2 linked regions of the Pleomorphomonas sp. PLEO genome follow. The protein of the gene in region 1 interacts with the protein of each later gene in a pairwise test. Links are inferred from orthologs where the notes say so. Each region holds a gene or a part of one and is shown on either strand. Other genes may lie near its edges. The genes, in order: AB6N07_RS12635 and sufA.

Region 1 (6,192 bases):
GGATTGTCCGGCAGGTCACCGGGGAACAGGGCGATTTCTTCCTTGCCGTCATAGAGATGATCGTCGAAAAGCTCGCCCTCCTGCGGCACGCCAAGAATGCAGGGCAGGCTCTCGCCGTTGCGGCGGATCGTTGCCTCGCGCGTCGCCCGCACGGCCGCCAGAGCTTTGACGTCCACCTCGGCGCCGGAAAACGACGCGCGGGCGATCGCCCGGTCAGTGAGCCGGCGGAGGATCAACTCCAGCCGATCGTGGCTCGCATGGTGCAGATGATCGGCTTTGGTGGCGGCGAACAGGATGCGGTCGATACGCCGCGTCAAAATCTGCCCAAGCCAGGAGGCGTGTCCCGGACGAAAACAAGCGAGGATCTCGCCGAGCGCCACTTCAAGGTCAAGCAGCGCCTCGCGTCCGCCGTTCAGTGCCGCCAGCACGTCCACCAGCACCACCTGCCGGTCGAGACGGGCGAAATGGGTACGGAAGAATGGCCGGACCACCACATCCTTATAGGCCTCGAAGCGGCTCTCCATCATCGCCCACAGGCTGTCGCGCGGCGCCTCGCCGGTCTCCGGCAGATCGAGCGGGGCAAAGGTCAGCGCCGGCGAACCGGCCAAATCCCCCGGCATCAGAAAGCGACCGGGCGGCACCATGGAAAGCGCGAGACTGCCGCCGCGCGCCGCGCCGAGATAGGCCGAGAACAGTTCGTGCAAGCGTCCCGCTGTCTCGTCATCGGCGGGCCCCAGCGGATCGATGCCGGCGCTATGGACGAGCCAGTCGGTGGCGATGCCGTTGCGTCGCGGCTCGCGCGCCCGTTCCAGCGTCTCGCGGGAAAAGGTACGGAAATCCTTGGACAGGAGCGGCAGGTCGAGCAACCATTCGCCGGGGTAGTCGACGATGTCCAGATCGAGCTTGCCGCGCCCCAGCGACCGACCGAGGAAGGTGGCGCTCTCATAGGCGATGGTGAGACGCAGCTCGGAGATCTGCCGGGTCGACTCCGGCCAGACGCGGGCATCGGTCAACTTCCGGACATGGCCGCGATAATCGAAGGTCGGGACGTCGGGATGAAGCTGCGGCCGGATCTCCGCCCCCAGCAACCGCCCCGCCCGCCACGGCTCGAACATCGGCAGCCGGCCGCCATGCGTCAGGTTGTGGATCAGCGCCGTAATGAACACGGTCTTGCCGGCGCGAGACAATCCGGTGACACCGAGCCGAAGCGATGGCGAACCGAGACTCCAGGCGAAATCGGCCATGTTGTCGAGGGCGATACGCGCCCCGTCGGATAGCGTGGTGAAGCTCACGACCCAGTGGCACCCCGTCCTCGAACCTCGTCCGACGCGAAAGGCGCCGCGGCCTCTATGTAGGCACATCCGGCGCCGCCACAATGGCCGCCACCCAGACCGCGGGTCAGTCGCCAGCCGGAGCGCCGAGATCGGCCGGCGTCACAAAGGCTACGAGCCGGCCGCTGCCAGGCCCAACGTCCCGCCAAGCGACGGAGAAATCGATCACGGCCAACGAACCGGTTGGAAACCTCTCCTCAAGCTGGGCCAACATGCCGGGATCGCCCTCCCCCGGAAGTGTCGTCGCCAGTCGGTGGATCGACGGATTATGCCCCACCACCAGAAGCCGCTCGGAACTGTCGGCGTGACTGGCGATCACCTTGAGCATCGCTCCCAGCGAAGCCTCATAGAGATCGCGCACGTAATCCATGGCGACGTGATCCGGCAGAAATGGCCGCAATTCCTCCAGCGTCTCGCGTGTCCGCGCCGATGGCGAGCAGAGAACGAGATCGGGCACATGACCCTCTTTGGCCATATGGCGGCCGACAACCGCCACGGCCGCCCTTCCCCGTTCGGCGAGCGGCCGGTCGAAATCCTTCTGGCCGGAGAGAGCCGGCGGCGATTTGGCGTGACGGAGAAGAAAAAGACGTGGCATTGGCGGGCTCCGGGACTCCCATCGCGCCGGACTTGGCGTAATGTCCACTCATTCTAACCTGATTCCGGGCTGCCGACGCGGCCCCCCGACGATCTGCCGTCCTATCGGGCTCGCAAACTCCGTCGGTCAGGGCCGCCAAGGATTATTTCATGCCTACCGCTTCGGACGTCGCGCCGCGCTTTTCCAACCAGGCTGACGCCATCCACTGGCTTCGCGATCGTCGTATCAACGAGGTCGAGTGCATCATTCCGGACATGAACGGCATCATGCGCGGCAAGATCGTGCCGCGCGAAGATTTTATCCGCATCATCGACGCCGGCATCCGGCTTCCGGAATTCGTATTCTTCCAGGCAGTGACCGGTGACAGTGCCGTCGAGAGCAAGATCGTCAACCCACTCGACCGCGACATCCGCTGCATCCCCGATCTTGCCACGCTGCGCCTCGTGCCCTGGTATGACGAGCCGACGGCGCAGGTGATTTGCGACTGCCATTTCGCCGATGGCCGCCTCGTCGACTTCGCGCCCCGCTCGGTTCTGCGTCGCGTCATCGAACTCTACGCCGATCGCGGCATCCGCCCGGTGGTGGCCCCTGAGGTGGAATTCTACCTGACCGGCCAGAACGACGACCCAGATCTGCCGCTGGAAGTGCCGATTGGTCTATCCGGCCGCAAGGAAAGCGGCAGCCAAGCCTACGGCATCGAGCACGCCAACGACTACGACCACGTCGTCAACCAGATGTATGACTATTGCGAGGCCTCGCGCATCGAGATCGCCACCATGGCGCACGAGGCCGGCCCGGCTCAGCTTGAGATGAATTTCCGCCACGGCGACCCGATCGAGCTTGCCGACCAGACATTCCTGTTCAAGCGCACCGCCCGCCTCGCCGCCCGCAAGTACGGCATGGTCGCCACGTTCATGGCCATGCCGCATCAGGAAATGCCGGGCTCGGCCACCCATATCCACCAGTCAGTGGTCGGCGTCGCCGACGGTCGCAACATCTTCGCCAATCCCGACGGCAGCGACACTGAAGAGCTGCACCACTATATCGGCGGCCTGCAGCGCTATGTTCCGATGTCGATGAGCCTGTTCTGCCCCAACGTGAACAGCTACCGCCGCATTCGTCTCGAAAGCGACGCGCCGATCAACGTCCACTGGGGGCGCGACAATCGCACCTGTGGCCTGCGCGTGCCGGATTCGGGACCGGAATCGCGCCGCGTCGAGAACCGGGTGATCGGTGCCGACAGCAATCCCTACATTGCCACGGCGACAACGCTGGCCTGCGGTCTGATCGGTCTTGAGGACAAGATTGAGCCGGACGAAGCGGTGACGGTCGACGCCAAGACGCTCGGCGTGACGCTGCCCATCCATCTGTCGGATGCGCTGATCGAACTTGGCGACTGCGAACGCCTGAAAACCGTGCTGGGCGCCCGCTTCGTCGAGGCCTACATCGACGTCAAGCAGCTTGAACTCAGGCTCTACAACCGCGTTATCTCGAGCTGGGAACGCGAGTACTTGCTGCTCAACGTCTGAGACTGGCGGATGCGGCCGGCGATTGCCGCCGCGAGACGCTGCCCCGGCAGCTCGATGAACCGCCATGTGGCCAACGAGAAGGCCATCACCAAGGCAATGTAGATCGCCGCCACAAGGCCCTCGCGTGTCGCCACCGCATCCGGCATCAGCCGGTCGATGGTCTGCGACAGGCGCGGCACGACATAGGCGACCAGGAACAGGTGGGTCAGGTAGATCGAGTAGGAGAGCCGGCCCAGCCACTGCACGGGCCAGGTTGCCATGAAGCGCGATAGCAGGCCGCGATCGTCGGCATGGGCGAATACCAAGGCGAGGAACACCAGAGGCGCAAAGTAGCGAGCTTCCGGCAGCGAGGCAGTTGCCCAGACGAGGCCAATACCCGCTAGCGCCATTGGGATCTCCGCCCGACCGTCGGCGAGTGACCGGAACGATCCCCGGCGATGCAGACACTCCGCGAGAACACCGGAGAAGAAGCCCAGGAGACAGCGGACGATGCCGAATACGTCGGTACTGATCATGCCGCGACCGGTGATGTCCACGACGAGGATGAGCCAAGCCGCCAGCGCGATGACGCCGGCCACCACCATACGTCGGTCAGGGCGGCCCGCCGTCCGGACGGCAACCAGCGCAAAGACCGCGTAGGTCCAGATTTCGGCCGAAATGCTCCAGCTCGGGAAATTCCAGGTGAGTTCGGGGCCGAGACGGACCGTTTGCAGGAACAGGGCGATCGGCAGAATGTCGGACGGATTGCGGGCGGCGGCGAAAGCGGCGTGTTCCGAGGAGAACCCCGTCTCGCGCTGCAGCGCCAGCTTCGCCAGCTCGACGACGATAAACAGCGCCAGCATGGACAGATGCAGCGGCCACAAGCGACCAAGACGCCGCACCGCGAATATGGCGACCCGCTCGCCGTCGGCCAGTTCGTCGGCGTAGACGCGGGCGATGACGAAGCCGGAGAGCACGAAGAAGAAGTCGACCGCCAGCGTCCAGGAGTCCAGCGATGGCACCGAGGTCAAGTAGCCGTTGAGCTGCAGATGGATAAAGCAGACGGCGAGCGCCCCAATCCCTCTCCAGCCGTCGAGTGCCTTCATGCGCATGGCATCGCTCCAATTCGCTGATGGCATGCCGGAACCGGTCCGGCCACGCCGCGGCGACAAAAACCCCACGACAAAAGTCTGGGGGAGAGCTCAACTTTAAATCCGGGTGTCGGCTGGAAGCAATCTAAACTGATAATTAAGGATAACGGCGCCGTCCGGCCCGCTTCACGCTTGCCGCGCCGGCATGTGCACCACCAGCCCGTCGAGATCGCTGTTCACCTTGATCTGGCAGGAGAGACGAGAAGTAGGCCTGGGATCGGCGGCGAAATCCAGCATGTCCTCTTCCATCGGCTCGGGCTCGCCGGTGGCCGCCACCCAGGCCTCGTCGACGTAGACGTGGCAGGTGGCGCAGGAACAAGCGCCGCCGCATTCGGCCTCGATGCCAGGAACAAGATTCTTGACGGCATTCTCCATCACCGTGGTGCCGATCTCGGCCTCCACCTCATAGCGGGTGCCTTCGTGAGAGATGTAGGTGATCTTGGGCATGGAAACCTGCGGCTGCGGGGCGTCGCCCCTCGGACCCTGTGGTTCGGCTCCGCCATTCGCCCCCGCCCCGTACAGGATGCGAGGAATACCGGTGTCGAAAGCCCCACTGACAACGTGTTGTTTCTGACAGAGCGCTGACCTTTGACCGGGAGGTTAGCGTCTCCCGAGATTCAGATGCAAATTCGCCCCACATGAGCCAATTGCAAATATAGCAGCGTCCGCCGTCGTCAACCCCTGTCACCGAGACGAGCCTCGATAAAGGCATTGGCGGCGGCAACGGCCCTCCCGAGCTGGGTGAGTTCGGACCCGGCCTCAGAACCGCGCAAGAGATTGGCTTCGAGCGCCGCCGCCACGCTGGCTACCACGGTTGCTCCAATGCCGCGCGCCGAGCCGAGCAGCAGATGAGCCGTCGCGGCATCGGGCCTCGCCCGCAGCCGGTCCAGGCAGTCACGGCTTTGCTTGAGGAACAGACGCAGCACTTCAGCCTCAAGGTCGGCGTTGCCGAAGGTCTGCTCGGCCAAATGCCGCAGATCGATGGGAGCGCCAGTGTTTCGCTCGCCATTGCTCATCGGTTCTCCCCTTCCATGCTTTTCGGAAGGCCATCCACACCCGCCTCGCGGAGGCTGAACAGGTCCCGATAACGTCCTACCGGCTCCGAGGAGCGATCGGAATTCTGAAGATATGGTTAATTCGCCGGCTGCAATCCAAGCCTGTTGCCGCCGTTAAGTATGGCCCTCACGTTTCGGAACCTCACCCACGAGATCCATACCATCGGTGGCCAAGAGGACGCCACCCCGCAAGCAGGTCGGTAACCATATGTTTTAAGCCAATATTCAAGTCGAAAGCCTAACGTCTTGACTGTGTCTGTCCTGCCTCTAGCAGCCTCATGCCCGGCGCGTGCGCCGATCGGCGAGAGCATGGCGGCCACCCTAAACATCCGTCTTCGGATCCAAAAATAACAACCGGAAGATGAATAACAATGTGCGGCGCTTATTAGTGGCTTGTTAACAATACGGGGCGCCGGGGGAGCTTTCCTTGTCCGGAACGCCCTGTTGTGCCATTACATTTTAATAGGCTTTCCTCGGCCAGCGTAGCCATTGCCGCCTCTTCAAGGGCACATGGCGGTCAGGAAAGCCCGAGTTCGTGTCGCTCGCCTAGGC
Region 2 (6,147 bases), 170 kb from region 1 along the record:
TCGTAACGATGGCGGCGGCGAACGAGGCGCCTTCCAGGCTCCAGGCAAAATCCTGGCCGACGGTGCGCACGGCAAGCGCCAGCGCACCGGCCGCCGCGCACCAGGGCAAGGCCCGGAAGCCGAAGTTGAACAGCACGCCGAAGCCGGCGGCGGCGAGCGCTCCGAACAGCGCCTGATGCAGGAGATGCGGCAGGAGTTCAACCATCACAGCGACCTCAAACCGAGCAAGGTTTCCGCAAACCAGACACCGACGGAGGCGAACACCATGATCATAAGCACCCAGACGGCTCTGGCGCTGCCCATGGTGGGAAAGCCGTCCATGATGTCGGTCTGGGCATTGGTGGAGGGAACGCCGGGCACCAGCAGCAGGATCGACGCCATCATGGCGAGATTGACCGTGCCGCTTTTGAGAAAGATCGAGCCGACGCCGCCCAGCGTTGCCGAAAGGAAGGCGATCAGGCCGGCGACGATGAACACGTTGACGCCATTGTGCAACAATTGGTGGCGGACATACTGCCCCACCGTTCCTGACAACAAAATGGCGCCAAAGGCCGGCCAGTCGACGCCAAGAAGGCGACCGAACGAGGCGCAGGCGATGCCGACGGCCACCGCCACCACCCAGGCCGAATGGCGGGGCGTTTCCCGAACCAGACGGCCAATTTCGGCCTCCACCTCGTCGACACTCATTCCCCCCGCGACACGCGTACGGCCAAGCGGCGAATCGCCTGATCGAGGCGATGATTCACGCCGAGTCGGCCGACCTGCATCATGCGTGTAATCGTGTTGCCACCGGCGGTGACGGTGACTTCCAGCGAAGCGTAACCCGAACGCATGCCGACGTCCTCGACGCCAAAGCCGCGCGCGATCATGCCAACGCCCCCATGGACCACGGACACCGACGCGCCGCTCTCCATCATGATCCGGCCGGCTCTAAGAGCCATGTTGGCGATCCGCTCAAGCTCGCGATGGCGAACGATGACCGGGTCTTGCTGCTGTTCCATGGCACCCCGTCAGCTGTTGGATTCGCGTTTCGTATTCGTCGGCGGAGCCGGACGCTGCGCTGTCCCGACAGTTGGCCGATTCCGGGCGGTTCGAACAGAGTATAAGTGAAATATCAGGGCCTCGTCGGCCCGGGCAAGCGACCCAACGAGGCTTACCTGCTTTTCTTGAATCTTCGGCGCCGAAAAGCGCGCCACCCTCCCCTCAATGGGCGGAGTCGGCCAGAAGCCCGCGACGGCTTTGGAAAAGCTTGATTTCCAGGTTTTAGCGCCAACCGCGGCGCGCCCACTGACCGGCTCCGACAGCTGAACGCCATCGCCGCTAACGTTCGATTGACCTTTCGTAGTGCTCTGGCGCTTGCACAAAAGGCTTAGCTGTGCCAAGACCTATGATGAAAGGTCTTGCTTGAAACGGAACGTTTTCAGCAAGCCTTTTCCAAGGCGACCGTGGCGCGCGGGGGGAAGACAGTGCGCCGTTGGGAGCTGGAAGCTGGGAGTTTGAGGCTGGACTTGGTGGTGCTTCTGGAGCGATGCTTTAGAGGAGCAAAACCAAGACGAGACAGGCGGGGACCATATCCAGGCTGAGGTGTAACCAGGATTTCCGTAACCACTGGTTGCGCATTTTTTCGCGCCGAAAGATTGATCGTAGGGATAAATACACTACGCCCCAGTGTAGTTGATCTACGACATGGCTTTTGTAGCGAAACCGAGCTAAACCGACAACCAGTCCAAAAGGCGTAGTGGGTCAGCCCGCCGTGCCCATAGGACCGGTAGAAGACGCCGATCACGGCGCAAAGACCGGTGGAAAGCAGGAAGCGTCTGGAACTGGGCCGTTACGAAACAACGAACGGGCGATGAAATAGCGACCAATGAAACCGATCGTCACGCTCACACTCAACCCATCCATCGACGACACGGCCGAAGCCGAGGTCGTCCGACACACCCATAAGATTCGCATCACCAACGAGCAGCATGATCCGGGCGGCGGTGGCATCAACGTCACGCGCGTGGTTCAGGAACTCGGTGGCAGCTCGATCGCCCTTTACATGTCGGGCGGCACGACCGGCCAGATGTTTGATGAGCTATTGGCTGCTCACAATATTCCACGCCGTCGCATTCCGATTGCCCAGAGCACACGCGTCGCCCATCTCGTCTACGAGCGATCGACCGGCCTCGAATACCGGTTCATTCCGGAAGGGCCCGAGGTTAGCGAGATCGAATGGAAGCGATGCCTCTATGCACTCAAGGACCTTGATTGGGATTGGTGCGTCGGTTCGGGCTCGTTGCCGCGCGGCATTCCCGAAAGTTTCTACGTCCAGCTCACCGAGCTCGTAATCGAGCGTGGCGGCAATCTGGTGCTCGACACCTCCGGTAAGCCGCTGGAGCTGGCGCTTGAGCGCGGTGGTATCACGCTGTTCAAGCCGTCCGAGGGCGAATTTGCCAAGTTGGTCGGCCGACCACTGCCGACCGTCGATGACATGGTTCCCGCCGCCAAGGAGCTCATCGCTTCAGGCCGGGTGAAGATGATAGCCATCACCATGGGCGGCGATGGCGCATTGCTGGTCACCTCCGACAATCACTTGTTCCTGAAGTCGCCTTCCGTGGAAGTGAAGAGCGCTTCCGGTGCCGGTGACAGCTTCGTCGGTGGCATGGTCTACGGCTTGGCCTCCGGCCTCATTCCGGAAGACGCCTTCCGTCTCGGCGTTGCCTCAGGCACCGCCTCAGTGATGATGCCGGGCACGCAACTTTGCCAGAAGGCTGATGTCGACCGTATCCTTGAGGAAATCGGCGCCCATCAACACAACTGGTAAAAGCGCGAGGTAGCGAAAATTCGAAGGGGAGCAGGATGACCGTCCTGCTCCCCTTCTTGTATTCGAGACTTGCAAAAACGATTGGTCGGCCCCGATCAGGCGTCGACCTGCTCGGCCGGCTTCAAGCTTACGCTCTCGCCGCAACCGCAGGAACCGACCTGGTTGGGATTGCGGAACACGAAGCCGGTGCGGAGCGGCGTCTGCTCGAAATCCAGCTCGGTGCCGAGCAGGAACAGCACCGCCTTGGCCTCGACGAACACCGTGGCGCCATGTGCCTCGACGCGCTCGTCGCCCGGCTGGGCGTCGCGGGCCAGATCGATCGTGTAGGACATGCCGGCGCAACCGCCGTTCTTGATGCCGAGCCGGATGCCCGCGGCATCGTCGGCATTGTCGACGATTTCGCGCACGCGCCCGGCGGCGGCTTCGGTCAGCGTCATAACGGCGAACTTGGCGAGAGCCATGTCATCAATCTCCACAACCGCCCCGGTTCAAGGCCAACGCGGCTTACCTGAAAATAAGGAGCAAACGCATCAGAGACAAGCGCCTTGCCGCATGGCGGCAATGCGAGCCCTGAAGTTACTTCGTAAAGTGTTGCCCGATATAGGCCTCGAGCTTGGCAAGATGCTGCTTGCCGCCCTCGACGGCGCCGGATTTCTCGACCACCTCGTCGCGCAACGCCGCCGTCTCGTAAAGCTGGCGCAGCGTCACCAGCGTACCGCCGATCTTCTCGGACAGGGTAACGGTCATCTCGAACCAGACCTTCTTGCCGTCGCCAACGTCGAACACCAGCTTGGATGGCGGCACGATCTTCTTGAACATCGAGTGGTTGGGATAGCGCGTGCCATCCGGCCCCAGCATGTCGAAGGACCAGGCGCCGCCGATGCGGAAGTCCATGCGAACGGCCTCCGAGGTGAAGCCGTTCGGTCCCCACCACATGTTGACGTGCACGGGATCGGTCATCGCCTTCCACACCAGCTCGCGTCGAAAGGGAATTTCCCGCTGCAATACCAATTCGCGGTCCGCTTTATCGGTCATCGCGTCGCCCTTCTTCGCTCTCAAGTGTACCGAGATAGGTCTCGAGGCGGTCGAGCCGACCCTCCCATACCCGCCGTTGTTCGTCGATCCAGCCGGACGCCGCCGTCAGCGGCCCAGCTTCCAGCCGGCAAGGCCGCCACTGCGCGTTGCGGCTGCGGCTGATCAGCTTCGCCCGCTCCATCACCTTGAGATGCTTGGTCACCGCCGGCAGGGATATGCCGAGCGGCTCGGCGAGTTCGCCGACCGTCGCCTCGCCCTGGCCGAGCCGCGCCAACATGGCCCGTCGCGCCGGGTGCGCCAGCGCCAGAAACACCATATCGAGGTCGGACGCGTATTTACCCATACGGTTAAATGCGCATAGAGAGCCCCAGCCGTCAAGGCAAGGCGGCTAACGGACGGGCGAGACAGTTAACAGACAAGCGGCCACCGGATCGCTCCGGCGGCCACGGGGCTGCGTCATTGAGAAATGGCTAAACGAGGATCAGTACCAGTCGGTGGCGACCTGGGCTTCTTCGCTCATCCGGTCGGGTGTCCAGGGCGGATCGAACACCATGTTGACCTTGACGTCGTAGACGCCTGCCACCACGCCGACGGCGTTCGACACCCAGCCAGGCATCTCTCCGGCCACCGGGCAGCCCGGCGCGGTCAGAGTCATGTCGATGGTGACGAGGCGGTCGTCGTCGATGTCGATCCGATAGATGAGGCCGAGTTCGTAGATGTCGGCCGGAATCTCCGGATCGTACACGGTCTTGAGCGCCGCGATGATGTCGTCGGTGAGGCGTTCGAGATCCACCGGTGCGATGGCTGAACCGGCGACGGTCTCGGGCTGATTGGGCGATGATTCGGCTTGGTCGGTCATCTCGGTCATCCGAACAGGGTCTCGGCCTTCCTGAGGGCCGTGACCAGCGCGTCCACTTCGGAGCGCGTGTTGTAAAGGGCGAAGGAGGCGCGGCAGGTCGATGTCACGCCAAAGCGGGCGAGCAGCGGCATGGCGCAGTGGGTGCCGGCGCGAACGGCGACACCCGAGCGGTCGATGACGGTGGCGACGTCGTGTGCGTGCGCCCCGTCCATGGAGAAGGCGACGATGGCGCCCTTGTCCTTGGTGGTGCCATAGATACGGATGGAGTTCATCTCGCCGAGCCGCTGCATGGCATAGTCGCGCAGATCGGTCTCATGGGCAAGGATGGCCTCGCGGCCGAGGCTTTCCATGTAGCGCAGCGCCGCGCCAAGGCCGATCGCCTGCACGATCGGTGGCGTACCGGCCTCGAAGCGATGCGGCGGCTCATTGTAGGTAACGCCCTCGGTGGTCACCGTCTCGATCATCTCGCCGCCACCCTGCCAGGGCGGCATGGCCTCGAGCAGGTGCTGCTTGCCATAGAGAACGCCGATGCCGGTGGGGCCGTAGACCTTATGGCCGGTCAGCACATAGAAGTCGGCATCCAGCGCCTGAACGTCGACCGGCAGATGGACAGCGCCCTGACTGCCGTCGACCAGCACCACCGCGCCATGGGCGTGGGCGATACGCGTCACGTCGCTGATCGGCACGATGGTGCCGGTGACGTTGGACATCTGCGTGATGGCGACGATCTTCGTACGAGGGGTGAACAGCTTTTCAAAAGCGTCTAGGTCGAAGCTGCCATCGTCGCGAACCGGCGCCCACTTGATGACGACGCCTTTCTTCTCGCGGTGGAAGTTCCACGGCACGATATTGGAATGATGCTCCAGGATGGAGAGGATGACCTCGTCGCCCTCCCCCAGCACCATGCCGCCATAGCTCGCCGCCACTAGGTTGATCGCCTCGGTCGACGAACGGGTGAAGATCACCTGCTCGATGGACGGCGCATTCAGGAAGGCACGCACCGCCTCGCGAGCGTCCTCATAGGCTTCGGTGGCGGCATTCGACAGGTAGTGCAAGCCACGGTGAACGTTGGCATATTCGTGGGTATAGGCGTGGCGCATGCGATCGAGCACGGCCAGCGGCTTCTGCGCTGAAGCACCGTTGTCGAGGTAGACCAGCGGCTTGCCATAGACCTTTTCGGCGAGGATCGGGAAATCCTTGCGAATGGTCTCAACGTCATAGGACGAAACGGACATCGTCATTGTCTCTTGTCTTGGCCGCCCGGCTCTCCAGGCGGCGGTGCCGGCTCACGCTGTTCTGGCTTTCAGCCAGCCCTCGACCCGATGGATGAGGGCGTCATGGACCGCCTGGTTCTGAATCTCGTCGATCGCCTCGCCAAGGAAAGCGAGGATCAACATGCTCTCGGCCTCGGTCTTGGGGATACCGCGCGACAGAAGATAGAACA

The links.
Region 2: the proteins of AB6N07_RS12635 (region 1) and sufA interact in binary tests that used the Escherichia coli proteins (3 or more experiments, as listed by UniProt). The link is inferred for Pleomorphomonas sp. PLEO from one-to-one orthologs.

Annotation. Positions count from the first base shown.
Region 1 is NZ_CP166625.1:2,723,772-2,729,963, reverse strand. What follows is about bases 3,373-6,192. They hold AB6N07_RS12635 (2Fe-2S iron-sulfur cluster-binding protein), read right to left. Parts: upstream 5,033-6,192; coding sequence 4,712-5,032; downstream 3,373-4,711. Other genes in these bases: AB6N07_RS12630 (Hpt domain-containing protein), read right to left, coding at 5,260-5,601; AB6N07_RS12640 (acyltransferase family protein), read right to left, coding at 3,401-4,546; AB6N07_RS12645 (glutamine synthetase family protein), read left to right, coding at 3,373-3,455. In the rest of the region: AB6N07_RS12655 (YcjX family protein), read right to left, coding at 1-1,292; AB6N07_RS12650 (histidine phosphatase family protein), read right to left, coding at 1,399-1,926; more of AB6N07_RS12645, read left to right, coding at 2,076-3,372. UniProt on the Escherichia coli protein: Ferredoxin are iron-sulfur proteins that transfer electrons in a wide variety of metabolic reactions. Although the function of this ferredoxin is unknown it is probable that it has a role as a cellular electron transfer protein.
Region 2 is NZ_CP166625.1:2,895,410-2,901,556, reverse strand. What follows is about bases 1,588-4,362. They hold sufA (Fe-S cluster assembly scaffold SufA), read right to left. Parts: upstream 3,271-4,362; coding sequence 2,905-3,270; downstream 1,588-2,904. Other genes in these bases: AB6N07_RS13445 (SUF system Fe-S cluster assembly protein), read right to left, coding at 4,326-4,362; AB6N07_RS13450 (ArsR/SmtB family transcription factor), read right to left, coding at 3,834-4,187; AB6N07_RS13455 (SRPBCC domain-containing protein), read right to left, coding at 3,386-3,844; AB6N07_RS13465 (1-phosphofructokinase family hexose kinase), read left to right, coding at 1,868-2,809. Outside these bases: AB6N07_RS13475 (threonine/serine exporter family protein), read right to left, coding at 1-205; more of AB6N07_RS13445, read right to left, coding at 4,363-4,712; AB6N07_RS13440 (cysteine desulfurase), read right to left, coding at 4,709-5,944; Fe-S cluster assembly protein SufD, read right to left, coding at 5,990-6,147. UniProt on the Escherichia coli protein: Is able to transfer iron-sulfur clusters to apo-ferredoxin. Multiple cycles of [2Fe2S] cluster formation and transfer are observed, suggesting that IscA acts catalytically.